Regions from separate parts of the Xylanimonas allomyrinae genome, predicted to be linked through region 2. Evidence: predicted binding sites of a transcription regulator. Region 2 holds the regulator's gene; the other holds the start of a gene.

Region 1 (4,206 bases), 580 kb from region 2:
GGTTCCCGCATCGTCGCCCGAGTCTTCGAAGAGCGTGCCCGCTGTCGCCCCGAGCGCGCCCGCCGGGACGGCCAGCCCGAGGTGCTCCCAGGCGAGCGGCGTGGCGACGCGACCGCGCGGCGTGCGGGCCACGAACCCTTCGCGGACCAGGTAGGGCTCGGCGACCGTCTCGACGGTGTCGGCCTCCTCGCCCACCGTCATCGCGAGCGTGGACAGGCCGACCGGGCCGCCGCCGAAGCGACGGCACAGCGCGTCGAGCACGGCCCTGTCGAGCCGGTCGAGGCCCACCGGGTCGACCTCGAAGACCTCGAGCGCCGCGTGCGCGGCGGCCAGGTCGAGCCTGCCGCTGCCGCGCACCTGCGCCCAGTCGCGCACGCGCCGCAGCAGGCGGTTGGCGATGCGGGGCGTGCCGCGCGAGCGGCCGGCGATCTCGTGTGCCGCCGCGTGCTCCAGGTCGACGCCGAGCAGCCCGGCCGAGCGGACGATGACGCGTTCCAGGTCTGCCGCGTCGTAGAAGTCCAGGTGCCCGGTGAAGCCGAACCTGTCGCGCAGCGGAGCGGGCAGCAGCCCCGAGCGTGTGGTCGCACCCACGACGGTGAACGGCGGCAGCGCGAGCGGGATCGCGCTCGCCCCCGCCCCCTTGCCGACGACGACGTCGACGCGGAAGTCCTCCATCGCGACGTACAGCAGCTCCTCGGCCGGGCGGGCGAGGCGGTGGATCTCGTCGATGAAGAGCACCTCGCCCTCCTCGAGCGAGGACAGCACGGCCGCGAGGTCGCCGGCGTGCTGGATCGCCGGGCCGCTCGTCACGCGCAGGGACGTGCCCAGCTCGCCCGCGATGATCATCGCCAGCGTCGTCTTGCCGAGGCCGGGCGGTCCGGAGAGCAGCACGTGGTCGGGTGGGGCGCCGCGCGCGATCGCGGCTTGCAGCACGAGCGAGAGCTGGTCGCGCACGACCGGCTGGCCGACGAACTCCGCGAGCCGCTTGGGGCGCAGCGCCGCCTCGGCGGCCCGCTCGACGTCGTCGGCCGACGCCGTGACGATCCGCTCGCTGGTGAACTGGGGCTCCTCGTAGCGGCCGTCAACCACGGCGGCCGCCCAGGGAGCGCAGCGTCGCGCGCAGGGTCGCGGCGACGTCGGGCTCGGCCACCGTCTCGGCGCCGGAGTCCTTCAGGGCGCGGGCGACGGCGTCCTCGGCGACCTTGCTGGGGTAGCCCAGACCGACCAGGGCCTCGACGACCTTGCCCCGCTGGTCGCCGGCAGCGGCGGGCGAGCCTGCCGTGGCGCCGTTCCCGGCCCCCGTGGGTGCGCCGAGCTTGCCGCCGAGCTCCAGCAGGATGCGCTGGGCGACCTTCGGCCCGATGCCCGGCACGCGTGTGAGCGCCTTGACGTCCTGGGTGTGCATCGCGGCGCGCACGGCGTCGGGCGTGTGGACCGCGAGGATCGCCAGCGCGATGCGCGGGCCGACGCCCGAGACGGACTGCGCGGTCTCGAACACGTCGCGCTCGTCGTCGTCGGCGAACGCGTACAGGGTCATGGACTCCTCGCGCACCACCATCGTCGTGTAGAGCATGGATGCCTCGCCGATCCGCAGCCGCGCGAGCGTGCCCGGCGTCGCATGAACGAGGTACCCGACCCCTTGGACGTTGATCACGGCCCGGTCGAGCGACACGCGCTCCACGATCCCGGTCAGCGACGCGATCACCGGCACTCCTCCTTGTCGAACACCCGTACGAGGCCCCAACCTACCAATCCTGCGCCGCCTCCCGTCGACGACACCCCCAGGACGGCACCCGGACGCGCGCGACGATGCGCACGCCGCGCGCGAACCGCGCCACCCGCCGACGGGGAGCCTCCCCGGGGCGGGGCTATCTCGGGGCGGGCCGAGCGGCGGGGCGGGGCGCGTGCCGGGCCGCGTGCTCGGCGGCGGCCCACGCACGCTGGGCCGGGGTGAGCTCGTGGCGGTCGCCGCCCTGGAGTGCGCCGGCGGGGCGCCACAGGTGGGTGATCGCGAGCGCGAGCGCGTCCGCGGCGTCGGCCGGGCGTGGCGGGTCGGCAAGACCCAGGAGCGTCTGCACCATGCGCTGCACCTGCGCCTTGCCGGCGCGACCCGAGCCGGTGACGGCGGCCTTGACCTCCGACGGCGTGTGCAGCGCCACCGGGACCCCGCGGCGCGCGGCCGCGACCATCGCCAGCCCCGCCACCTGGGCGGTGCCCATGACGGTGCCGACGTTGTGCTGGGCGAAGACCCGTTCGACGGCGACCACGTCGGGCACGTGCTCGTCGAGCCAGTCGTCGAGCTCGCGTGCGAGCGTCAGCAGCCGCAGGTCGACGCTCGCGGCCGGGTCGGAGCGGATGACGCCGACGGCGACGAGCCGCGCCCGCCGCCCGGGCAGGGAGTCGACCACGCCGACGCCGCACCGGGTCAGGCCAGGGTCGACTCCGAGGACGCGCACGCTGTCACCCTACGGAACGCGGCGCCGGACGCGGGCAGCCACGCCCCAGGGCGCGGCGATCAGTCGTCCTCGAGCTCCGCGAGCACCTCGTCGGACGCGTCGAAGTTGGCGTAGACGTTCTGCACGTCGTCGGAGTCCTCGAGCGCGTCGATGAGGCGCAGGATCTTGCGCGCACCCTCGGCGTCGACCTCGACCTGCATCGACGGGTGGAAGATGACGTCGGCGCTGTCGTAGTCGATGCCGGCGTCCTGGATCGCGGTGCGCACGGCGACCAGGTCGGTCGCCTCGCACAGCACCTCGACGGTGTCGCCCTCGTCCGTGACCTCCTCGGCGCCGGCCTCGAGCGCGGCGAGCATGACCTCGTCCTCGCCCACGCCGTCCGACTTGGGGACCACGACCAGGCCCTTGCGCGAGAACAGGTAGGACACCGAGCCCGGGTCGGCGAGGTTGCCGCCGTTGCGGGAGAACGCCAGGCGCACCTCGGAGGCGGCACGGTTCTTGTTGTCCGTGAGGCACTCGACCAGCACGGCGATGCCGTTGGTGCCGTAGCCCTCGTACATGATCGTCTGGTAGTCGACGGCGTCGGCGCCCTCGCCCGAGCCGCGCTTGACGGCGCGGTCGATGTTGTCGTTGGGGACCGACGACTTCTTGGCCTTCTGGATGGCGTCGAACAGCGTCGGGTTGCCCGCGGGGTCTCCGCCGCCGACGCGGGCCGCGACCTCGATGTTCTTGATGAGCTTCGCGAAGAGCTTGCCGCGCTTGGCGTCGATCGCGGCCTTCTTGTGCTTCGTCGTGGCCCACTTGGAGTGACCGGACATGGACTACCTGTCTCCTTCGCGATTCTTAGCCGGCGGCGACCATGCGGACGAACAGCGCGTGAACGCGCGCGTCCCCGGTGATCTCCGGGTGGAACGAGGTCGCCAGCAGCCGCCCTTGACGTGCAGCGACGATCTTACCGGCGCCCACCCGCACGGGGCTGCCGTCCGTCGCGCGTGCGGGGATACGCGCCAGAACCTCGACACCGGGGCCCGCCTGCTCGATCCACGGCGCCCGGATGAACACCGTGCGCACCGGTGCGCCGCCGGGCTGGTCGGAGATGCCGGCGACGTCGAGGTCGGCCTCGAACGAGTCGACCTGCCGGCCGAACGCGTTGCGACGCACCACCACGTCCATGCCGCCGAGGGTCCGCTGCCCCTCGATGCCCGCCTCGATGTGGTCGGCCAGCAGGATCATCCCCGCGCAGCTGCCGTAGACGGGCAGCCCGCCCGCGACGAGGGTCCGCAGCGGCTCGTCGAGCTCGAAGATGCGCAACAGCTTGTCGATCGTCGTCGACTCGCCGCCCGGCAGGACGAGGCCGTCGACCGCCGCGAGCTCACTGCGGCGGCGGACGGGGACCGCACGGGCGCCCGCCCGCTCGAGCGCGCCGGCGTGCTCGCGCACGTCGCCCTGCAGCGCGAGGACGCCGATGGTGGGGGTGGAAGTCACGCCCGGCAGTCTAGGGCGCACGGCACGCCCCCGTGCTCAGTCGTCGTGCTCCTCACCGAGGTGCAGCACCGTGCCGTCCCAGCCGGACGCCAGCCTCTCGACGACGTCGGGCAGCGCCGTCGGGAACACCTCGAGCGGCTGCTCGCGCAGCTCGACGGGCGACAGCCACGCCAGCCCCTCGAGCACCTCGCGTTCGACGTCGGTCCAGCCGGAGGCGTCGGGCTCGATGCCCGCCGGCACCCGGGCGAGGAAGAAGACCTCGTCC
Region 2 (4,206 bases):
GGGCGTCGATGTCCCCGGGGCCTCGTGCCAGCTCGTGCTCATCGACCGCATCCCGTTCCCGCGCCCTGACGACCCCGTGCGCTCGGCGCGTGCGCGCGCCGTCGAGCAGTCCGGGGGCAACGGGTTCATGCAGGTCTCCGCGACGCATGCCGCGCTCCTGCTCGCCCAGGGTGCCGGGAGGCTGATCCGCACCACGGATGACCGTGGCGTCGTCGCGGTGCTCGATCCGCGCCTCGTGACCGCGCGCTACGGCACCTTCTTGACACGGTCGATGCCGGACTTCTGGCCCACGACCGACACTGCAGTCGTGCGTGCTGCGCTGCGCCGACTCGACACCTAGTCTGGGCGGCGGCACGGTCCTCCGGGACCGGGCCGCCGCACGCCACCCACGGAGGACCACGTGACCGTTCCCGCTCTGCGGAGCACCACCACCAAGCTTGCGATCGTCGGCGCCGGCGCGGTGGGGTCGACCCTCGCCTATGCCGCGCTGATGCGCGGGACGGCGCGCACCGTCGCACTGCTCGACGTGAACCGGCAGAAGGTGGAGGCCGAGGTCCTCGACCTCCAGCACGGCATGATGTTCATCCCGCCCGCCGAGATCGTCGGATCCGACGACGTCGAGGTGTGCCGCGGTGCGGACGTCGTCGTCATCACCGCGGGAGCCAAGCAGCAGCCGGGCCAGACGCGGCTCGACCTCGCAGAGGCCACCATCGGGCTGACGAAGAAGATCCTCCCCGGCCTGCTCGACGTCGCGCCCGACGCGATCTACATCATGGTCACCAACCCCGTCGACATCGTCACCTATGCCGCGCAGAAGATCTCCGGCCTCCCGCGCGAACGAGTCTTCGGCTCGGGAACCGTGCTCGACTCCTCGCGCCTGCGTGCCGCCCTCGCCCTTCACTGCGGCGTCGCAGTGGGCAACGTGCACGCCTACATCGCAGGCGAGCACGGCGACTCCGAGATCGTGCTGTGGAGCTCGGCGACCATCGGCGGCGTGCCCTTGCTCGAATGGAAGGCCCTGCCCGGGCGCGGCGAGCTCGGCGAGACCGAGCGCGCAGCCATCGCGCACGAGGTCGTCGACTCCGCCTACCGGATCATCGCCGGCAAGGGGGCGACCAACTACGCCGTCGGCCTGGCATCGACCCGCATCATCGAGGCCGTGCTCAAGAACGAGCACCGCGTCCTGACCGTCTCCTCGCGTCTCGACGACTACTACGGCGTGACCGACGTATGCCTGTCGGTCCCGTCCGTCGTGGACCGTCGGGGGGTGCCGGAGGTGCTGCGGGTGCCGCTGTCCGATGCGGAGATCGCGGGGCTGACGGCGTCGGCCGAGAGCATGAAGGCGGTCCAGAAGCGGTTCGGACTGTAGGTCGCAGCGTCGCCGGTGCGGCACGCGTGACCGACCGTCCTCGAGGACTGGCCGCGATCCTTCGGCGCTGGGGTTCACGGGGCGGCGGTGCCGATCTCGCGCGCCCCGTCTGAACGCGCCCTGTCTCATCGGCGCACCCGTCTCGACGCGCCCTGCCTCGGCGCGCTCGTTTCGGCGCACCAGTTTCGGCGCGCTCGTTTCGGCGCGCCCGTTTCGGCGCGCCCTGCCTCGGCGCGCTCGTTTCGGCGCGCCCGTTTCAGCGCGCCCGTTTCGGCGCGCCCGTTTCGGCGCACCCGTTTCAGCGCACCCTGTCTCTGCGCGCGCAGAGGGCGGGCGCGACGCGCCCTGGCTGGTGCGCGCGTCCGGTCACGCACGCTCGACGGTCTCCGTCAGAGTGCGCGCAGCACCGCGACGACACGGCCGAGAATCTGGGCCTCGTCTCCGGGGATCGGCGCGTACGCCGGGTTCTGCGGCAACAGCCACAGGTGCCCGTGGTCCCGCTTGAATGTCTTCACCGTCGCCTCGCCGTCGATCATCGCGGCCACGACCTCGCCGTTCTCCGCGACGGGCTGTCGCCGCACCACGACCCAGTCGCCGTCGCAGATCGCGGCGTCGACCATGGAGTCGCCCTGCACCTTGAGCAAGAACAGGTCACCGTCGCCGACGAGCTGGCGGGGGAGTGGGAACACGTCCTCGACGAGCTGTTCGGCCAGAATCGGGCCACCGGCCGCGATGCGCCCGACGACGGGCACGTACGACGGTGCGGCGAGCTGCTCGTCGTCGAGGCCCACGTCGAGACCGGCGACGAGTCCTGCCGCCGGGTGTGCCTCGCGGCCGGCGGAGGGAGCGGCCGTCTGTGCACCGCCTGTGTCGTCGCTGTCGGCAGCGGACGGGTCGACGACCTCCATCGCACGCGGCCGGTTCGGGTCGCGGCGTAGGTAGCCCTTGCGCTCAAGGGTCATGAGCTGATGCTTGACCGACGAGGGGCTCGCCAGCCCGACGGCCTCGCCGATCTCACGCATCGTGGGCGGATACCCACGGGTCTCGACCGAGGTGCGAATCGTCTCGAGGACGCGCTGCTGCCGCGGGGTCAGACCGCGCTTCGACCCCGGATCGGGAAGCGTGCTCACCGTCGCCAGCCCAGGGGCGCCCGTCCCCGTGCTCGTCGTGCGACCCGTCATGACCTCTCCGTCCGTCGTCGTTCGCACACCCTTCGCGGGTGCGCGTCTGCCTCGTCGGTGGTGACCGTCCGGCGACCGTCTGACGACCTTTGTTTGTGCTGGTCGTAGGCCCAGCCTAGGGCACGAGTCCCGCGGGATCAAACACGTGTTCGACGCGTGTCTCGACATTGTCGGCGGGCCGTGTCATGCTACAGGTGTTCTAACGAACGCCTGTTCTAACGAACCGGTGTTCGAAGCCGAAGACCGACCCCGGAGGATCTCATGGCCGCCATGACCGTCAGCCCTGCGGCTCGTACGTTCCCGTCCGCCCCGCGTGGGGTGTCGATGCCCCACGGCGCCTTCGGGCTGGGTGGCCTGCGGCTGACGGTGCGCGGACGGGTGGTGCTGATCGCCGTCGCCGTGCTGGTCTCGGGCGCGTTCCTCGGGCTGGGTGGGCGCGCCTTCGCGTCCGATCCGGGACGTCCGACCGAAGTCACGGTCCATACTGTCGCACCGGGGGAGACTCTGTGGGGCTACGCGCGGCAGGTCGCCGCGCCCGGTGAGGACGTGCGCGATGTCGTGGCACACCTGCTCGACCTCAACGAACTGAGCTCGGTGGCACTCACCGTCGGCCAGACCATCCTCCTTCCCGCCGCCTGACCAGCGAATGTGCTGAGATGTGCGCACTCACGGTGCGCCGCGCCCGGTAGTCTCACGGGCATGCACTGCCCGTTCTGCCGTCACCCCGACTCACGTGTGGTCGATTCGCGAACCTCAGACGATGGCTCGGTGATCCGTCGTCGCCGCCAGTGCCCGTCATGCGGACGCCGGTTCACGACGCTCGAGACAGCGAGCCTGTCGGTGGTCAAGCGGTCCGGTGCAACAGAGCCCTTCAGCCGCGACAAGATCGTGCTGGGCGTGCGCAAGGCGTGCCAGGGTCGGCCGGTGAGCGAGGACGACCTGGCGATCCTCGCCCAGAAGGTCGAGGAGACCCTCCGCCAGCAGGGCAGCGCCGAGATCGACGCGTACGAGATCGGACTGGCGATCTTGGGCCCGCTGAGGGACCTCGACGAGGTCGCCTACCTGCGCTTCGCGAGCGTCTACCAGGCGTTCGAGTCCCTCGAGGACTTCGAGAGCGCGATCACGTCGCTGCGCGCCGAGCACGCCGACCGACTGACCGACGACGAGGCGACGACGTCGGAGCCGAACCGGAAGGGCTGAGCCCTCAGGCCCCAGCGGCCGGGCCCGGAGGGAACTCGGGACGGTCGAATGCGTCCCGGATCCGCAGGCGCACCGTGGTCGCCATCTCCTGAAGCTTGGCCGAAGCCCCGCGCTGGGCGACGTCGGAGATGTCGGTGACGACGTAGCCGACGTCGCCGCGCGTGGCGAGAACCTGGCCCTCGATGTTGGCGCCGTGCTCGGCGAAGACCTGGTTGACTGCGGCCAGGACGCCAGGCACGTTGCGGTGCAGCACCATGATGCGGCCGACGCCCGTGGGAGCGAGCTGGAGGTTGGGCAGGTTGACGCTCAGCATGGTCGAGCCCGTGGCGAGGTAGTCGCGCAGCTTGCCGGCGACGAACTCGCCGATCGCCTCCTGCGCCTCCTCGGTCGAGCCGCCCACATGGGGCGTCAGGATGACGTTCGGCAGCCCCCGCAGCGGCGAGTCGAACTCGTCGC

Evidence for each region. Region 2 encodes LexA, which represses DNA repair genes until DNA is damaged. Its sites were predicted from a motif close to TCGAACANNTGTTCGA; they were not measured.
Region 1: the regulator LexA is predicted to act here: its motif matches at 1,721-1,736, upstream of ruvA (Holliday junction branch migration protein RuvA).

The regions. Positions count from the first base shown of each region.
Region 1 covers NZ_CP035495.1:1,139,858-1,144,063, forward strand. Annotated here, with positions in the region: gene ruvB (Holliday junction branch migration DNA helicase RuvB) at 1-1,089, opposite strand, end outside; gene ruvA (Holliday junction branch migration protein RuvA) at 1,082-1,705, opposite strand; gene ruvC (crossover junction endodeoxyribonuclease RuvC) at 1,869-2,456, opposite strand; gene ET495_RS05175 (YebC/PmpR family DNA-binding transcriptional regulator) at 2,516-3,274, opposite strand; gene pdxT (pyridoxal 5'-phosphate synthase glutaminase subunit PdxT) at 3,300-3,941, opposite strand; gene ET495_RS05185 (NUDIX hydrolase) at 3,978-4,206, opposite strand, start outside.
Region 2 covers NZ_CP035495.1:560,283-564,488, forward strand. Annotated here, with positions in the region: gene ET495_RS02490 (ATP-dependent DNA helicase) at 1-340, shown strand, start outside; gene ET495_RS02495 (L-lactate dehydrogenase) at 401-1,369, shown strand; gene lexA (transcriptional repressor LexA) at 1,759-2,550, opposite strand; gene ET495_RS02505 (LysM peptidoglycan-binding domain-containing protein) at 2,821-3,189, shown strand; gene nrdR (transcriptional regulator NrdR) at 3,250-3,750, shown strand; gene serA (phosphoglycerate dehydrogenase) at 3,755-4,206, opposite strand, start outside.